3 regions of the Pseudocitrobacter sp. 73 genome follow, and region 2 is predicted to be linked to each of the others. Evidence: predicted binding sites of a transcription regulator. Region 2 holds the regulator's gene; each other region holds the start of a gene.

Region 1 (6,636 bases), on a different contig from region 2:
CGCTGCATGCGCCGTCGCAGATTGTTGCGGCGATAAAATCACGCGCCGATCAGTCTGGCGCGAGTGTGGTGATCGCGATGGTGGAGTCTGGCGGTGCGGAGGCCTGTGAAAAGGCCGTGCATAACCTGCTGGCCCGGCGCGTAACCGGCATTATTATCAATGTTCCACTTGAGAACGACGATGCGCTGAAAGTCGCTCGTGCGGCCGGAAATGTGCCGGTGCTTTTTCTGGACGTCTCAGAACACACGCCAGTTAACAGTGTTGTATTTTCACATGATGAGGGTGCGCGTCTGGGTGTGGAGCATCTAGTGGAGCATGGTCATCAACGTATTGCTTTATTCTCTGGCCCCACCTCGACCTCTGTTTCCGCGCGTCTGCGGCTGGCAAGCTGGCATGCGCATCTTGAACGTCATCATTTACAACCTGTTACCGTACTTGAGGGTGACTGGAGCGCATTATCGGGTTTTCAACAGACGCAGCAGATGCTGTTCAATGGCGTGATTCCTACGGCAATGTTAGTTGCCAACGATCAAATGGCGCTGGGCGTCATGCGAGCCATCACGGAACATGGTCTGCGCGTGGGCTCGGATATCTCGGTCATTGGTTATGATGATACTGAGGACAGTTCTTGCTACATTCCGCCCTTAACAACTATTCGCCAGGATTTTCCTGTGCTCGGGCGTGGAAGTGTCGATCGGCTTTTAAATATGTCCACCGATCAAAGCGTGTCAGGCAACCAGCTGTTGCCGGTTTCCCTCATCCAGCGCAAAACCGTACGCAGGCCCAACACTGAGGCCATTTCGGGGGAAATGCTGGCTGAGTCGTTAATGCGGTTGGCAAGGCAGGTTTCGCGTTTATAGCTCATCGCACTTCCTCCTCCGCTGGCCCAAATTTTATTTGAGCCAGCTCACTAATTTCTACGTGCCTCCTTACGTAATGGATAAATTCGCGATATATGTACAAAAAAATTGTGAGCGAATAACATCAAACGTAAAGGATAACCCAATGACTTCAGAACAGGATTCACTGGCGGCCGTGCTGGCACGGCGGGACTGGGAGGCGCCAGGTGTGACACAGCGTAATAGAATGGCGGCGCACCCGCCTTTCAGCAGCTGGCGTTGTGTCGAGGATGCGCAAAAAAACGAAAACTCGGATCGTCTGGTAAGCCTTAATGGCGACTGGCAATTCCACTGGTTCCCTTCACCCGAATCGGTACCGGAAAGCTGGTTGCACGCAGAATTGCCCGATGCCGATACTGTTCCGGTGCCGTCAAACTGGCAAATGCTGGGCTATGACGCGCCTATCTACACCAATGTCACTTATCCGATCCCGGTCAACCCACCTTATGTTCCTGTTGAAAATGCCACTGGATGTTACTCGCTCACATTTAGTGTGGATGATAAATGGTTATCCGAGGGGCAGACGCGGATTATTTTTGACGGTGTGAATTCTGCATTTCATTTGTGGTGCAATGGGCGCTGGGTCGGTTATGGCCAGGACAGCCGGTTACCGTCTGATTTTGACCTAACAGCCTATTTGCATGCGGGTGAAAATAGGCTGGCAGTTCTCGTGCTGCGCTGGAGCGACGGCACCTATCTTGAAGATCAGGATATGTGGCGAATGAGTGGTATTTTCCGCGACGTCTCGTTATTACACAAACCGTCGGTACAAATTGCGGATTTCCGCCTCAATACCCATCTTAATAGCGAATATAATCACGCTCGCCTCGATGCGGAGGTTCGCATTGGCGGTAACGTCCAGCATGATGTGCAGATTGAACTGCATTTATGGAAAGGACTATCGCTTATCGGGCGGGTCAGCGCACGGCCTGGCAGCGCCCCCGTTGATGAGCGCGGCAGCTATGCTGAACGTGCCACGCTGTGTTTGCCGGTCGAACATCCTGCTTTATGGAGCGCGGAAACGCCTGAACTGTATCGGGCCGTGATTCAGCTACGCACTGCCGATGGCGAACTCATCGAAGCGGAAGCCTGCGATGTAGGTTTTCGCGACATTCGTATTGAAAAGGGGTTGTTGCAGCTTAATGGCAAGCCGCTGCTGATTCGCGGTACCAACCGCCATGAACATCATCCTCTGAACGGGCAGGTGATGGATCGGGAAACGATGATCCAGGATATTTTGTTGATGAAGCAAAATAACTTTAACGCCGTGCGCTGTTCACACTATCCCAATCATCCATTGTGGTACACCTTGTGTGACCAGTATGGTTTGTATGTGGTGGATGAAGCTAACATCGAAACCCACGGTATGGTGCCGATGAATCGGTTAACGGATGACCCGGACTGGTTGCCCGCGATGAGCCAACGTGTAACACGTATGGTTCAGCGCGATCGTAACCATCCCTGCATTATCATCTGGTCATTGGGTAATGAGTCCGGACATGGTGTGAATCATGATGCGCTCTACCGTTGGCTGAAGTCGGAAGATCCCACCCGACCGGTTCAGTATGAAGGCGGCGGCGCGGATACGGCGGCGACGGATATTATTTGCCCGATGTACAGCCGTGTCGATCAGGACCAAGCTTTCGAGGTTGCGCCTAAGTGGTCTATCAAAAAATGGCTTTCTTTGCCCGGTGAGCAGCGTCCACTTATCCTCTGTGAGTATGCGCACGCGATGGGCAATAGCTTTGGCGGCTTTGCTAAATACTGGCAGGCCTTTCGCCAGTATCCGCGCCTGCAGGGAGGATTTGTTTGGGACTGGGTGGATCAGTCATTAATTAAATATGACGAAGACGGCAAGCCGTGGTCCGCCTATGGCGGCGATTTTGGCGATACGCCGAACGATCGTCAGTTCTGTATGAATGGGTTGGTTTTTGCCGATCGCACGCCTCACCCGGCCCTTTATGAAGCAAAACAGGCGCAACAGTTTTTCCAGTTCCGCCTGTTGCCCGGTGATAAGCGCAGCATCGAAGTGTCGAGTGAATATCTGTTTCGCCACAGCGACAATGAAATTCTCCACTGGACGTTGATGCGCGAGGGCAATGAACTCGCTCAGGGAGAGGCCGTGCTGGATATCGCACCGCAGGGGCGTCAGGTCATTACGCTGCCAGAAGTAGCGATACCCCAGGCACCAGGGCAGTTATGGCTGACAGTACGTGTGGAACAACCGCGGGCCACGGCATGGTCTGAGCCAGGGCATATCAGTGCGTGGCAGCAGTGGGCGCTGGAAGAGACACTGTCGGCAAACCGTCCTCCACTCGCCGATGAAGTGCCTGTGCTTATGGCCAGTCAGAGTGAATTTGTGGTGGCCGTAGCGGGTAAGCGGTGGCAATTCTGCCGCCAGCAGGGCTGGCTGACGCAGTTATGGCAGGGAGATGAAGCACAGCTTCTCTCTCCGCTTACCGATCAGTTTACGCGCGCGCCGCTCGATAATGATATCGGGGTCAGTGAAGCGACCCGGATTGATCCCAATGCATGGGTGGAGCGCTGGAAAAAGGCCGGCCATTACTGTGCACAGCCGGTGCTGTTAACCTGTCAGGCAGACACTCTTTCAGATGCCGTCCAGATAACCACGGCTCACGCCTGGCAATATCAGGGGGCCACACTGTTTACCAGCCGCAAAACGTATCGGATTGATGGCCACGGTAGAATGCAGATGGATATCTTAGTCGACATTGCCAGTGGGACACCGTATCCCGCACGCATTGGCCTGACATGCCAGCTTTCGCAGGTTGCCGAAACCGTGAAATGGCTTGGACTGGGGCCGCATGAAAACTATCCGGATCGCTTAAGCAGTGCCTGTTTCGATAGCTGGGAACTTCCACTTGATGCAATGCATACACCGTATGTATTCCCTGGTGAAAACGGCCTGCGCTGTGGAACCCGCCGCTTGCGTTATGGCACACATCAGTGGTGTGGCGACTTCCAGTTTAATATTGGTCGCTATAGTCAGCAGCAATTGATGGAAACAACTCATCGCCATTTGTTGCAGGCGGAACCCGGAACCTGGCTTAATCTTGATGGCTACCATATGGGGGTTGGGGGTGATGACTCCTGGAGTCCTTCCGTATCGCCAGAATTTCAGCTAAGCGCGCGTCATTATTATTATCAGATTAGTTGGGAATAATAATATACAGATTCATTCAGGTTTAAGAATGAAATAAATGTGAGGCAGGTGTGAACCTGCCCACCGTCACGCAAGGAAATCTATATGTATTACCTGAAGAATACAAATTTCTGGATGTTTGGCTTTTTCTTCTAATGCGGGAGCACCTGCGATTGAAGCCTATATTGAAAAAGTGAGCAGACGCAGCCATTTCGAGTTTGGTCGGGCAAGGATGTTTGGCTGTGTGGGGTGGGCGCTTTGTGCGTCGATTGTTGGTGTCATGTTTACAATCAATAATGAGTTTGTTTTCTGGCTAGGGTCGGGGTGTGCAATTGTACTCGCGGTATTACTCTATTTCTCTCGTACGGATGCTTCGGCTTCAGCAACGGTCGCCGAGGCTGTAGGCGCAAACGCCTCAGCCTTTAGTCTAAAACTGGCTCTCGAGTTATTTAAACAGCCAAAGCTGTGGTTTCTATCGCTGTATGCAGTCGGTGTATCTTGCACCTATGATGTGTTCGACCAGCAGTTCGCTAATTTCTTCACCTCATTTTTCGCCACCGGAGAAGAGGGCACACGCGTCTTCGGCTATGTCACAACAATGGGAGAGTTGCTCAACGCCTGTATTATGTTCTTCGCTCCGCTAATCGTAAACCGAATTGGGGGAAAGAATGCTTTGCTGGTGGCGGGAATGATCATGTCAGTTCGTATTATCGGTTCCTCTTTCGCGACCACTGCGGTAGAAGTTGTTATCCTTAAAACACTGCATATGTTTGAAATTCCTTTCCTGATTGTTGGGTGCTTTAAATATATAACAAACCAGTTTGAAGTGCGTTTTTCTGCCACTATTTACCTGGTTTGCTTCTGCTTTTTCAAACAGTTGGCGATGATATTTATGTCGGTGCTGGCAGGAAATATGTACGAAAAAATAGGTTTCCAGGGAGCTTATATAGTTTTAGGGCTGATTGCTCTGGTCTTTACGCTCATCTCAGCTGTAACGTTAAGCGGTACCGGGCCATAAAGCATGTTGCGATCTTCGCAGACGAAAAGTATTAGTTGATACGCAGGAGGCGGAAATGACATTATCAATGAGACAGTGAATCAAACTACATCGCGCGATAAAGAGTATTACTATCACGACTTAAAAGTTAACGCCTGAAACCGTTTTAATCGTTATAACAGAATCGGGGCAAGTTGCCCCGATCCACCGTTACACTGTCGGTATATTGCGGGCGTAATAAATCTCGCGCATTTCTTTCCATAACGCTGCGGTAATCTCTTTGCGCTCGCTCTCCGTTAAATCTTCCGGTTTGGTGTGGAACATGTAGTGTTTCAGGTCGAACTCTTTGAGCATCATCTTGGTGTGGAAGATGTTCTCCTGATACACATTCACATCCACCATGTCATACAGCGACTTCATGTCATCTGACATAAAGTTCTGAATCGAGTTAATTTCATGATCGATAAAATGCTTCATGCCGTTGATATCACGGGTAAAACCACGCACGCGATAGTCAATGGTGACGATATCGGATTCAAGCTGGTGGATAAGGTAGTTCAGCGCATTGAGCGGCGAAATCACGCCACAGGTCGACACTTCGATATCTGCGCGGAATGTACACAGACCGCTTTCGGGATGGCTTTCCGGATAGGTGTGTACGCAAATGTGGCTTTTATCGAGATGCGCCACCACCGCATCTGGCAACGGGCCGGGATGTTCGGTTTTATCAATCAGTTTTGGGTCGACGGGTTCTTCACTCACCAGAATGGTGACGCTCGCGCCCTGCGGTTCGTAATCCTGACGGGCGATGTTGAGAATATTCGCGCCGATGATGGAACAAGTTTCTGACAGGATTTCGGTCAGACGATTGGCGTTGTAGAGTTCATCAATATAGGCGATGTAGCCATCACGCTCTTCTGCGGTTTTTGCGTAACAAATATCGTAAATGCAAAAACTCAGGCTTTTGGTCAGGTTGTTAAAGCCGTGCAGCTTCAGTTTTTTCAATTTTTCTCACCCCCTTAGCGTCACTGTGCAGACAGTGCGTCGTGTAGATATTGCGGCAGCGCGAACGCCGCGGTGTGAATAGCCGGGTTGTAGTAGCGACACGCAAGCTTCGCGGTGTGGAAGCGCGCCTGGATAATCTCTGTTGAGAGATGACGCAATGCCGGGTTATCGGTCGCCCAGGCGAAGGTCATAATGCCACCATAATAGGTGGGAATTGCCGCCTGATAGAAACTGACATCATCAAAGTAGTGGCTCAGTTTGCGATGGCTATCAAGCGCTTCGTCCTGCTGGAGGAAGCAAACGCCGTTTTGTGCGACGAAGACACCGCCGGGGTTCAGGCAGCGTTTGCAGCCTTCGTAGAATGCCGAGGTGAACAGGCTTTCGCCGGGGCCAATGGGGTCGGTACAGTCGGAGATGATGACATCGAAAGTCTGCGACGTTTGGTTGACGAAATTCACGCCATCATCAATCACCAGCGTAAAGCGCGGATCGTCGTAGGCGCCTGCACTATGATTCGGGAGATACTGGCGACAGAACGAAACCACGCCGGCGTCAATTTCCACCATGGTAAT
Region 2 (6,636 bases):
GAACCTGGAGTGGATCCAGAAGATGATCCGCGACACCAGCGAGCGGGGTCACTCCCGCGAGGCGGTGATGGATTCCGTGGTCCGTTCGATGGAAGATTACATCAACTACATCACCCCGCAGTTCTCGCGCACACATCTTAACTTCCAGCGCGTGCCAACGGTCGATACCTCCGATCCCTTCGCCGCCAAAGGCATTCCGTCGCTGGATGAAAGCTTTGTGGTGATCCACTTCCGCAATCTCGACAATATCGACTTCCCATGGCTGCTGGCAATGTTGCAGGGCTCGTTTATCTCGCATATGAATACGCTGGTGGTGCCTGGCGGCAAGATGGGGCTGGCGATGGAATTGATCATGACGCCGCTGGTGCAGCGGTTGATGGAAGGGAAGAAGATTGGGTGAAGGGTGCAGGCTGGGCCCCTCACCCCGGCCCTCTCCCGCAGGGAGAGGGAGAAAATCAGCGCAGAACCTGAACACCGCACGGTCAGTCCCCTCTCCCTGCGGGAGAGGGTTAGGGTGAGGGGTGTCTCAACTTACCCCTCCACCACCTCATAAGAATGGGTAATGTTCACCGCTTTGCCCAGCATCAGCGCCACTGAACAGTACTTCTCTGCCGACAAATCCACCGCGCGGGACACCGCAGCATCTTTCAGTTCTTTACCCGTCACGATGAAGTGCAGGTTGATGTGGGTAAAAATACGCGGGGCTTCTTCGCGGCGTTCAGAGGTCAGTTTAACTTCACAATCGGTCACGTTATAACGCCCCTTTTGCAGAATCGACACCACGTCGATAGCGCTACAGCCGCCCGCTGCCATCAGCACGATTTCCATCGGGCTTGGTGCTTTATCACCTGAGTTGCCATCCATCAAAATCTGGTGCCCGGAAGCTGATTCACCCAGGAAGGTTAACCCTTCAACCCATTTCACACGCGCTTGCATAGTTGTCACTCCAAAGTTGCAAATTTATTGTCAGATTACGCGCACATAACAAATCTCGCAACGGAAGTAGACCTGGGTCATGCTGAAGCGAGACACCAGGAGACACACGGCGAAAGCTATGCTAAAACAGTCGGGATGCTACAGAGATACATAAACGTACTGCATGTATGCAGAGGACATCACATACTGGTCGCGACAATCTTTGACGACCGACTTCCCAGGTAGAGGGAAGGATATTATTTCAACCAGTGGCGGCCTGATTTATGCCGCTGGCGATAGCTTATAACAGAGGATAACCGCGCATGGTGCTTGGCAAACCGCAAACAGACCCGACTCTCGAATGGTTCTTGTCTCATTGCCACATTCATAAGTACCCATCGAAGAGCACGCTGATTCACCAGGGTGAAAAAGCGGAAACGCTGTATTACATCGTTAAAGGCTCCGTGGCAGTACTCATCAAGGATGAGGAAGGCAAAGAGATGATCCTTTCCTACCTCAACCAGGGCGATTTCATCGGTGAACTGGGCCTGTTTGAAGAGGGCCAGGAACGTAGCGCCTGGGTTCGAGCGAAAACCGCCTGTGAAGTGGCGGAAATCTCCTATAAGAAATTCCGTCAGCTTATCCAGGTTAACCCGGATATCCTGATGCGTCTCTCCTCTCAGATGGCGCGCCGTCTGCAGGTGACCTCTGAGAAAGTCGGTAACCTGGCGTTCCTCGACGTTACCGGTCGTATCGCACAGACGCTGCTGAATCTGGCGAAACAGCCGGATGCCATGACCCACCCGGACGGTATGCAAATCAAAATAACCCGTCAGGAAATCGGTCAGATCGTTGGTTGCTCCCGTGAAACGGTGGGTCGCATCCTGAAGATGCTGGAAGATCAGAATCTGATCTCCGCACACGGTAAAACGATCGTCGTTTACGGCACGCGTTAATCCCGTCTGACGGCGTATTGTTCACGCAATACGCCGTTTTTGTCTCTTATGTGGCGCAGGCTGATTTACCACCCGGAAGTCAACTATGCACTGCGGCAAACGCTGGTGTTATGTTTGCCGGTCGCCGTCGGCCTGATCCTCGGCCAGCTTCAACACGGTTTACTGTTCTCTTTAGTGCCTGCCTGCTGCAACATCGCCGGGCTGGATACTCCCCATAAACGCTTCTTCAAACGCCTGATTATTGGTGGATCGCTGTTCGCCGGATGCAGCCTGATTGTGCAATTGCTGCTGGCTGATGATATCCCGCTGCCGTTTATCCTCACGGGTCTGGCGATGGTGCTGGGTGTTACCGCCGAAATCAGCGCACTGCACGGGCGATTGCTTCCGGCTTCGCTGATTGCCGCGATTTTTACCCTAAGCCTGGCGGGTAACATGCCCATCTGGGAGCCGTTACTTATCTACGCACTCGGCACGTTGTGGTACGGGCTGTTTAACTGGTTTTGGTTCTGGTTGTGGCGCGAACAACCGCTGCGCGAATCGTTAAGCCTGCTCTATCGCCAACTGGCGGAGTACTGCGAAGCCAAATATAGCCTGCTGACGCAACATACCGACCCGAACACCGCCCTGCCGCCGTTGCTCAACCGTCAGCAGAAAGTGGTCGATCTTATCTCCCAGTGCTATCAGCAGATGCACATGCTGGCGGCGAATCAGCACAATGATTACAAGCGCCTGCTACGCGCCTTCCAGATGGGGCTGGATTTGCAGGAGCACATCTCGGTGAGCCTGCACCAGCCGGAAGAGGTACAAAAACTGGTCGAGCGCAGCCACGCCGAAGTGGTGATTCGCTGGAACGCACAAACCGTCGCCGCGCGCCTGCGGGTCATGGCCGATGACATTCTTTATCACCGCTTCCCGACGCGCTTCAATATGGATAAGCAAATTGGCGCGCTGGAGAAAATTGCCCGCCAGCATCCCGATAACCCGGTTGGGCAGTTCTGCGCCTGGCACTTCAGCCGCATCGCCAAAGTGTTGCGTTCTCAGCGCCCGCTTTATCCGCGTAATCTGATGGCCGATAAAGAGCGCCGCCTGCCGTTGTTCCCGGCGTTGAAAAGCTATCTGTCACTGAAATCACCCGCCCTGCGTAATGCCGCGCGTTTAAGCGTGATGTTGAGCATCGCCAGCCTGATGGGGGCGGCACTGCATCTGCCAAAACCTTACTGGATCTTAATGACCGTGCTGTTGGTGACGCAAAACGGCTACGGCGCGACGCGCGTGCGTATCTTCCACCGTGCAGCGGGTACGCTGGCGGGGCTGGTGATTGCCGCTGCAACGTTGCACTATCATTTCCCGGAAGGGCTTGCGCTGGCCGCGATGCTGGTGATCACCCTGATAAGCTATCTGATCATTCGCAAAAGCTACGGCTGGGCAACCGTGGGATTTACCATTACGGCGGTATATACCCTGCAATTGCTGACGCTCAACGGTGAGCAGTTTATTGTCGCACGTTTCGCCGACACCATTATTGGCTGCCTGATCGCCTTTGGTGGCATGCTGTGGCTGTGGCCGCAGTGGCAAAGTGGTTTGCTGCGGAAAAATGCGCATTCAGCGCTGGAAGCGGATCAGGAGGCAATCCAGTTAATTTTGAGTGACGACCCTGCCGCGGAAAAACTGGCGTATCAACGTATGCGCGTCAACCAGGCCCATAACGCCTTGTTTAACTCGCTCAATCAGGCGATGCAGGAACCGGGCTTCAATACGCACTATCTGGAAGATATGAAACTGTGGGTGACGCACAGCCAGTTCATCGTTGAGCATATCAACGCGATGACCACGCTGGCGCGTGAGCACGATACGCTCTCGCCGGAACTGATGCAGCGTTATCTGGAATCGTGTGAAGTCGCCCTGCAACGCTGTCAGCAGCGTCTGGAGTATGATGAATCGGGCAGCAGCGGGGATGTGAACATCATGGAGTCGCCGGATACGCTGTCCCATGGGCCACTCAGCACCATGGAACAGCATCTCCAGCGTATTCTGGGCCACCTCAACACCATGCACACTATTTCGTCGGTGGCATGGCGTCAGCGGCCACGGCACGGTATCTGGCTAAACCGCCATATTAACTAACGACCTTTGCCACTGCCTGAGCAAAGCGCGTCATGCCGTCGTCGATGTCTTTTTCTTCCACCACCAGCGACGGCGCGAAACGCATCACGTCCGGCCCGGCGTTCAGCACCATGACACCCGCCTCGGCGGCGGCGTAAAGGAATTCACGCGCGCGGCCTTTGTACGGCTCTTTCAGTTCGGCGCCAATCAGCAGCCCCATTCCGCGAATATCGCTGAAGATATCAAACTTCGCGTCAATATCCTGCAAATGCTTCACGAAACGCTCGCGTTTGGCGTGAACGCCATCGAGCACGTCAGGCGTGTTGATAATATCGAATGCCGCACCCGCCACAGCACAGGCCAACGGGTTACCGCCGTAGGTCGAGCCGTGGGAGCCGACGTGAAATGCGCTGGCAATATCTTCAGTCGTGAGCATGGCGCTAATCGGGAAACCACCGCCCAGGGCTTTCGCGCTGGTAAGGATATCCGGCGTCACGCCATAGTGCATATAGGCAAACAGCGAGCCGGTACGGCCCATCCCGCTCTGCACTTCATCAAACACCAACAGCGCCTGATGTTTATCGCACAGGTCACGCAGCCCCTGTAAAAATTCCGGGGTCGCGGCCAGCACGCCGCCTTCGCCCTGAACGGGTTCGACCACAATCGCGCAGGTATGGTCATCAATTACCGCTTCAACCGCATGCAGATCGTTAAACGGCACGTGGACGATATCCGCCGGTTTCGGGCCAAAGCCATCGGAATATTTCGGCTGACCGCCGACAGAAACAGTAAACAGCGAGCGACCATGGAAGGCATTATGGAAGGCAATAATCTTACTTTTGTACGGGCTATGACGCGTAGAGGCGTAGTAACGCGCCAGTTTGAACGCGGTTTCGTTGGCTTCTGTACCGGAGTTCATGAACACTACGCGCTCGGCAAAGGTGGCGTCCACCAGCTTCTGCCCCAGACGCAGCGCCGGTTCGTTGGTAAACACGTTACTGGTGTGCCACAAGGTTTCACCCTGCGATTTTAGCGCCTCTACCAGCGCCGGATGGCAATGCCCCAGCGCCGTTACCGCAATCCCGCCGGCGAAATCGACGTACTCTTTCCCCTGCTGATCCCACACGCGGCTGCCTTTACCTTTTACCGGGATAAACTCCGCCGGTGCATAAATTGGCAGGATCACCTGATCGAATGTCGCGCGGGTAATTGCAGGTTGTTTGGTTGTCATGTCATGCCCTTCTGTGATTATGCAGCAATGATTATGAAATTATAATCACAAAATATGCATAAAAGATCACTTGATAGCAATGACTAAATTAGCGATTAAGAAAGTTTGCCAGCAGCGCATGCCCTTGTTCGCTGAGAATACTTTCCGGGTGGAACTGCACGCCTTCAAGATCCCACTGGTGATGGCGAATGCCCATAATCTCACCGCTTTCACTGCGCGCGGTCACCTCGAAGCTTTCAGGTAGCGTATCCGGGTCAATCAGCAGGGAATGGTAGCGAGTGACGGTCAGCGGGTTATTCAGCCCCTGAAAAACGCCCTGCCCGTTGTGCGTGACAGGTGAGGTTTTGCCATGCATCACTTTTTGCGCCCGCACGATGCGCGCGCCAAACGCCTGCGCAATCGCCTGATGCCCCAGGCACACGCCCAGCAGCGGCGTTTTTCCTGCGTAATGGCGAATGACCTCCAGCGAAATACCCGCGTCATCCGGCGTACAGGGACCGGGGGAGATAACAATTTTCGCCGGGCTAAGCGCATCGATTTGCGCGAGGGTGATGTCATCGTTGCGCTTCACGAGTACCTCAGCACCCAGCTCGCAGAAATACTGGTAAAGGTTCCAGGTAAAGGAATCGTAGTTATCAATTAGCAGGATCATGGCGGCTCCGGTTACAGCAAACCGGAGCATTCTACCGTTTGTGCCGCGTCTGGACGATGAAAAGGTGCGTTTAGATACCCCTCACCCCGGCCCTCTCCCGCAGGGAGAGGGAGAAGGGCTCGATCGGTTCCCTCTCCCTGCGGGAGAGGGTTAGGGTGAGGGGAAACAAGCTGCGCCAATATCAAACACGCCCTTCCCTCACCACCTTAGTAAACAGTGCCAGCAGCGGCTTCAAATCCCCCATCGCCCCCTGCTGGTTGGCGTCGTTCCAGCGTAGCGGTTCAATCTCCCGCCAGTCCAGCGCGTAACCCGCGTGAATAGCCAGTTGCTCAAAGAATATACGCTGCGCCAGGCCACTGCCAATGCGAAACGGATGCAGTACGTTGATTTCGCAGTAATACCACGTTAGCCGCTCAATAAACGCGTCTTTTTCCAGCCCCGACAGCCAGTCCTCGTCTTCCAGTTCCTGCATCAGGGCGTTGCCCTCTTTTTCAATGCGCGTGAAATGACAGAACGGTGTATCGCCGTGGTAGATATTGATTTCCCGATATTTTCCGGCCCAGTCAAACACATCCTGATAGAGCTGATAATGAATGGCGCACAGCCAGGGAAGCCCGCGCACCTGCGGGCCCAGTTCGAGGGTCGCGGCACGTAGTGAGGTAAGCTCCAAGGCGGCCTGTTCAAGGCGAGTGGCTTCGCGGATGCCCAGTTTATTACGCATCACGTTTAAACCAGGGAACAGATAAGGGTCGCGGTCGTTACCGAATTTATCGCTCATA
Region 3 (6,636 bases), on a different contig from region 2:
ACGTCGTCGCCAACGCTCAGAACCAGAGTTGCATCTTCAACGCGGTCACGGGATGCTTCAGAAGCACGCAGGTAACCTTCAACGCCGTCAGCCAGTTCTACGGTTGCGCCTTTAGCGTCAACTGCAGTCACTTTACCGTTTACGATAGCGCCTTTCTTATTCAGAGCAACCCAGTTGTTGAACGGATCTTCTGCGAGCTGTTTAACGCCCAGGGAGATACGCTCACGTTCTGCGTCAACCTGCAGTACAACTGCAGCGATTTCGTCGCCTTTTTTGTATTCACGTACTGCTTCTTCGCCTGCAACGTTCCAGGAGATGTCAGACAGGTGAACCAGGCCATCGATGCCGCCGTCCAGGCCGATGAAGATACCGAAGTCAGTGATAGACTTGATTTTACCTTCAACACGGTCACCCTTGTTGTGGGTTTCCGCGAACTGCTGCCATGGGTTGTTTTTGCACTGTTTCAGGCCCAGGGAGATACGACGACGTTCTTCGTCGATATCCAGAACCATAACTTCCACTACGTCGCCAACGTTAACAACTTTGGACGGGTGGATGTTTTTGTTGGTCCAATCCATTTCGGAAACGTGAACCAGGCCTTCAACGCCTTCTTCGATTTCAACGAAGCAGCCGTAGTCGGTCAGGTTGGTTACGCGACCGGTCAGTTTAGTACCTTCCGGATAACGTTTAGCGATAGCTACCCACGGATCTTCGCCCAGCTGTTTCAGGCCCAGAGATACACGAGTACGTTCGCGGTCGAATTTCAGCACTTTAACAGTGATTTCGTCGCCAACGTTTACGATTTCGCTCGGATGCTTAACGCGTTTCCATGCCATGTCAGTGATGTGCAGCAGGCCGTCAACGCCACCCAGATCAACGAATGCACCGTAGTCAGTGAGGTTCTTAACGATACCTTTAACTTCCATGCCTTCCTGCAGGTTTTCCAGCAGCTGATCGCGTTCTGCGCTGTTTTCGGATTCGATAACGGCACGACGGGAAACAACGACGTTGTTACGTTTCTGATCAAGCTTGATTACTTTGAACTCAAGCTCTTTGCCTTCCAGGTGCAGAGTATCGCGAACCGGACGAACGTCTACCAGGGAACCCGGCAGGAACGCACGAATACCGTTCAGCTCAACAGTGAAGCCACCTTTAACTTTGCCGTTGATAACACCGGTAACAGTTTCAGCTTCTTCGTATGCTTTTTCCAGCGTGATCCAGGCTTCGTGACGCTTAGCTTTCTCACGGGACAGCAGGGTTTCACCGAAGCCGTCTTCTACTGCATCCAGAGCAACGTCAACTTCGTCACCAACCTGGATTTCCAGTTCGCCAGCTGCGTTTTTGAACTGTTCTGCCGGAATTGCAGACTCAGATTTCAGGCCCGCATCAACCAGAACGACGTCTTTGTCGATAGAGACAACAACGCCACGAACGATGGAACCCGGGCGGGTTTCGATTTCTTTTAAGGATTCTTCAAAGAGTTGAGCAAAAGATTCAGTCATGTTTAATCTTCAGGTTTCATATTTAACGTCCACCTGACTCCATGTCGGATGGGGTTGTTTAACATACCCGCTGTCACTCCATTGCAACGGGGGTACTGCAAATTCGGTCGCGTATTAGGCGATAGCCAACTTTTGGCGCGCGTATTGTAGCGCTTTTTCAATCACTTGCTCAATGCTTAAGGTGGTGGAATCCAACACTAAAGCATCAGCAGCCGGAACCAGCGGCGCCACGGCGCGGTTGCGATCGCGGTCGTCTCGTTCCTGTATCTCGGCCAAAAGGCGTTCAAAGTTAACACTAAAGCCCTTTTCCTGCAACTGTAGCATGCGGCGATTCGCACGCTCTTCCGATGAGGCGTCGAGGAAAATTTTTACTGGCGCATCAGGGAATACCACCGTACCCATATCACGGCCATCGGCGATTAAGCCCGGCGCTTCACGAAACGCGCGCTGACGGCGCAGAAGGGCTTCGCGAACGCGAGGAAAAGCCGCCACTTGTGAAGCGGCATTCGCCACTTCCTGGGTGCGGATTTCACCGCTCACGTCTTCCCCTTCCAGAATCACTTCCAGGTTGCCTTCCGTAGAGACAAAACGCACATCCAGGTGAGCGGCCAGCGGAACCAGCGCATCTTCCGACGTCACGTCGACGTGGTGATGTAACGCGGCCAGCGCCAGAACACGATAGATGGCTCCCGAGTCCAATAAATGCCACTGTAAAGCCTCAGCCATCGCTTTACACAGGGTGCCTTTACCCGCACCGCTTGGTCCATCAATTGTGATTACCGGGGCAACTGCCGTCATCTTTATCTCCTTCAACACAAGGCGTATAGAACCTAAACGCGCGCATTATACGCATGTCTACGCCTGACAGTTACCTTTGTCTGCGAATTACGGAATTAACGCCAAAAATGGTAGGAATTGTGAACACTAATTATAGCGGGCTGGCACAGGGCCAGCCCAAAAGATGACAATGTTTTACTTTTTGTCAGAGGCGATACGTTCGCGGATATGCTGCGCACGTTCGGTTGAAGGCGGGTGCGAATCAAACATTGATTTGGTGTGCCCGGAGTCCAGGCTTGCCAGTTTGTCGAAACTGCCGACCAGGCCCTGGGTGCTGATACCGCGTTTTTTCAGCAGATCGTAAGAGAAGTCATCGGCTTCAGACTCTTTATCACGCGAGTATTTCGCATTGATGGCGCCTTCTGCGATATCGCCAAGCTGAGAGCGAGAGAGCTGAGCTGCCACGCCGCTGGTTGCAGAGATGGCATCACGCGCGGCAACCACCGCATAAGACGCTTTCATTTCAGCCAGAGAGTGACCGAGCGCGACGTGACCCAGTTCATGACCGAGAACGCCTTCGATTTCGTTGTCGTTCATCATGTCCATCAGGCCGCTGTACACGCGCACACAGCCGTTAGCCATCGCCCATGCGTTCACATCGCTGGTCATGTAAACCTTATAGTTGACCGGTGTACCGTTGATGTTATTACCCAGCGCTTTGGCGATTTTCGCCAGGCGTTTGCTGTATTTGCTGGATGCGCCAGCCATCTGATTCTGGCTGTCGAGCTCTTTACAGCCCTGATTAGCCATGGCTTTGGCATCAGCATCAGTCAACGTTGCCGCTTTATAAGCTGACATACCTGAACTGATAGCCATGTTGGTGTCGATACCGTGAGTATTTTGACATCCACTGAGCAGCGTAGCGGAGACAGCCAGCGCCAGCAGAAGTTTAGTATTCTTCATGTGAATCATCCATTGATTATGTATAATTTATCTAAATATCAATATGTTACAAAAGCAATCAAGATTATCACTATGAAGAAGTCGCAGAAAGTCCGAAAAAAAACGCCGACACAAGGTCGGCGTTTTTAAATTAGGATGTTTATTAAGCCAGCGTACTAATACGCGCCAGCTGTTCGAAATAGTCCGGGAAAGTCTTCGCCGTACATTTCGGATCAAGGATAGTCACTGGCGTGTCAGACAACGCCACCAGCGAGAAGCACATCGCCATGCGGTGATCGTTGTAGGTGCCAATTTCAGCAAACTGCAATTTTGTCGGCGGCGTAACGCGAATGTAATCTTCACCCTCTTCCACTTCCGCGCCGACTTTGCGCAGCTCTGTCGCCATGGCAAACAGACGGTCAGTCTCTTTGACGCGCCAGTTATAGATGTTACGCAGTGTGGTGGTACCTTTAGCAAACAGCGCTGCGGTGGCAATCGTCATCGCCGCATCAGGAATATGGTTCATGTCCATATCAATGGCATTCAGTTCACCACGGGTACAGGCAATGTAGTCATCGCCCCAGGTAACTGTCGCCCCCATTTTTTCCAGCACATCGGCAAAGCGGATATCGCCCTGCACGCTGTTACGCCCAATCCCGGTCACCTTCACGGTTCCGCCGCGGATAGCGCCCGCTGCCAGGAAATAGGACGCTGACGAGGCATCACCTTCCACCAGATACTGGCCCGGAGACTGATACTGCTGACCGCCGCGCACGACAAAGCGCTGATAATGTTGATTTTCCACTTCAACACCAAACGTTTTCATCAGATGCAGGGTGATGTCGATATACGGTTTAGAAACCAGATCGCCTTTGATAGTAATGGTGGTGTCATTCGGTGCCAGCGGCGCGGTCATCAGCAGTGCTGTCAGGAACTGGCTGGAGACGGTACCGTCAACCTCAACGTTGCCGCCGCTAAAGCCGCCCTGCAAACGCAGCGGTGGATAATTATCCTGCTCAAGATAGGTAATTTGCGCCCCGCCCTGACGCAGCGCGTCAACCAGGTGGCCAATCGGACGCTCTTTCATGCGCGGTTCGCCGGTCAGCACGATATCGTTGTGACCCAGACAAAGCGCAGCCGCCAGAGGACGCATCGCCGTCCCGGCATTCCCGAGGAATAATTCCAGTGATTCATTGGCCTGCAACGGACCTGCATTACCCGTGACTTCACAACGGGTGCGATCGGCAGACAAGGTGTATTGAATTCCCAGCGCACTCAGTGCATTCAGCATGTGGCGAACATCGTCGCTGTCCAGCAGGTTAGTCAGGACAGTGGTGCCGCGTGCCAAAGCCGCCAGCAGCAAGGCGCGGTTAGAGACACTCTTTGAACCAGGCAGGTTAATAGTGCCATCAACACGCGCAATGGGTTGTAACGTCAGGGATTCCATGAAACTCAACTCTCAAAATCGACAATAAAAACCCCCGCCGACTATTGCAGGGGATGAAAACGAAAAATTAACCGTGGCGACGTTCGAAATCTTGCATGAAATCGGTCAGTGCCTGAACGCCTGCCAGCGGCATTGCGTTATAGATTGACGCACGCATCCCGCCCACAACGCGGTGACCTTTCAGCGAATGGAGACCCGCCGCAAAGGACTCTTCAAGGAAGACTTTATCCAGTGCGCTATCGGCCAACTGGAACGGAATGTTCATGCGAGAACGGTTCGACACCGCAACGTCGTTACGATAGAAATCACTGTTGTCGATGACGCCATACAGCAGTTCAGCTTTCTGCTGGTTGATGCGATCCATCGCCGCCACGCCGCCCTGCTCTTTCAGCCATTTGAAGACCAGGCCCGCCAGATACCAGGCGAAGGTCGGTGGCGTGTTGAACATGGAATCATTCTCGTTCAGAACGGAGTAATCCAGAATCGACGGGCAAGCGGTATTGGCTTTGCCGAGCAGATCTTCACGCACAATCACCAGCGTCAGGCCTGCCGGACCGATATTTTTCTGTGCACCCGCATAAATTACACCAAAACGGCTGACATCAATCGGGCGGGAAAGGATGGTAGAGGAGAAGTCAGCGGCAACGACCACGTCTTTACCGAAATTCGGGGTTTCATCGATAGCGATGCCATCAATGGTTTCATTCGGGCAATAGTGCAGATACGCAGCATTGTCAGAAAGCTGCCATTCGCTCATCGGCTTCACGGCACGCTTGCCGTCAACGGTGATTTTGGCGTCAATCACGTTCGGCGTGCAGTATTTCTTCGCTTCTTTTACTGCGCTGGCTGCCCAGTAACCCGCGTCAACATAGTCTGCGGTGGTTTTATCACCCAGAATGTTCAGCGGCACGCCAGCGAACTGGCCGCGACCGCCGCCGTGGCAAAACAACACTTTATAGTTGGAAGGGATGTTGAGCAGGTCACGAAAATCCTTTTCTGCTTCTTCCGCCACGTGGATAAACTCTTTCCCACGGTGGCTGACTTCCATTACTGATGTACCCAATCCGTTCCAGTCGCGTAATTCGTTTTGCGCCTGTTTAAGGACATCTGCCGGTAGCATTGCCGGACCCGAACTGAAATTAAAGACCTGAGCCATTTCCCCTCACCACGTTGCAATGTTGTCTACCCGGGTGTTTTCACCCGGATATAAGTTATTCCTGTGGATATCGGTTTTATCATTCAGTGACACGCGCCGCAATGGGTAATACGGAGTGGTCATAAAATGCGTCATACGTCACACAACAGAATCTTCCGCATTGACGAGTGAAAATGGAGAAATCCGCTATCAGGTGATGCGTTTTGCGGTGCTGGCCTTCGACCATTCTGGATTTGCGCAGCGGGGACATAATTGATGCTCCCCGGCATTAAAGTGAAAAATTGCGCTGCAACGGACACAGGCGTAATCCGCTGCCTCGGGAATCGTCGTAAAGCGCGACGTGCAGCTCGCCGGGAGAATCACCAAACCGGCTTTTACGTCATCATCAGGATAGTAGTAGAGGCTAATCTGCCCATTGGTTTCCATTATGGCTAACCGTACCTGCCCGAGATGCTCAACGCCGCCCAGCCGCAGTTCCATAAAAAACTCAAACTCGGTCATGTTCTCAGATTGCAAACGTTCCCACGCCAGCTCGCCCTCTTCCACGATAATGACCGGTTTCCCCTCCAGCAAATCTTCCAGTTTTTCGCTACGCGACATCAGCCACATCACCAGCCGATAAAGGGCAGCCAGCGTGATAAACACCACCAGCACTGGCAGCATCGGCACATCGTCATAAAATGCCACATCGCCAGCGGCGGAGCCCAGCGTCAGGATGATGAGCACTTCAAACAGCGACATCTGCCGCACGCCGCGCCGACCGGTGATTTTCAGGAACAGAAAAACCAATATAAAGGTGTAGAGCGAACGCA

The links. Region 2 encodes CRP, which controls carbon source genes, mostly activating them, when cyclic AMP is high. Its sites were predicted from a motif close to ATGTGANNNNNNTCACAT; they were not measured.
Region 1: F0Q32_RS11280 (beta-galactosidase) is a predicted target of CRP. The motif match lies at 896-913, and genes of this name have one in related genera.
Region 3: serC (3-phosphoserine/phosphohydroxythreonine transaminase) is a predicted target of CRP. The motif match lies at 5,951-5,968, and genes of this name have one in related genera.

What each region holds. Positions count from the first base shown of each region.
Region 1 is NZ_VTZO01000009.1:375,606-382,241, forward strand. Features, by position in the region: gene F0Q32_RS11275 (LacI family DNA-binding transcriptional regulator) at 1-860, shown strand, start outside; gene F0Q32_RS11280 (beta-galactosidase) at 1,006-4,083, shown strand; partial or broken gene F0Q32_RS11285 (oligosaccharide MFS transporter) at 4,202-5,080, shown strand; gene speD (adenosylmethionine decarboxylase) at 5,270-6,064, opposite strand; gene speE (polyamine aminopropyltransferase) at 6,085-6,636, opposite strand, start outside.
Region 2 is NZ_VTZO01000016.1:160,787-167,422, reverse strand. Features, by position in the region: gene F0Q32_RS18070 (phosphoribulokinase) at 1-400, shown strand, start outside; gene F0Q32_RS18065 (OsmC family protein) at 532-936, opposite strand; gene crp (cAMP-activated global transcriptional regulator CRP) at 1,239-1,871, shown strand; gene F0Q32_RS18055 (YccS/YhfK family putative transporter) at 1,920-3,995, shown strand; gene F0Q32_RS18050 (aspartate aminotransferase family protein) at 3,988-5,205, opposite strand; gene pabA (aminodeoxychorismate synthase component 2) at 5,294-5,857, opposite strand; gene F0Q32_RS18040 (putative adenosine monophosphate-protein transferase Fic) at 6,039-6,635, opposite strand; gene F0Q32_RS18035 (YhfG family protein) at 6,625-6,636, opposite strand, start outside.
Region 3 is NZ_VTZO01000001.1:138,339-144,974, reverse strand. Features, by position in the region: gene rpsA (30S ribosomal protein S1) at 1-1,502, opposite strand, end outside; gene cmk ((d)CMP kinase) at 1,617-2,300, opposite strand; gene F0Q32_RS00610 (M48 family metallopeptidase) at 2,475-3,242, opposite strand; gene aroA (3-phosphoshikimate 1-carboxyvinyltransferase) at 3,385-4,668, opposite strand; gene serC (3-phosphoserine/phosphohydroxythreonine transaminase) at 4,736-5,824, opposite strand; gene F0Q32_RS00595 (DUF421 domain-containing protein) at 6,014-6,636, opposite strand, start outside.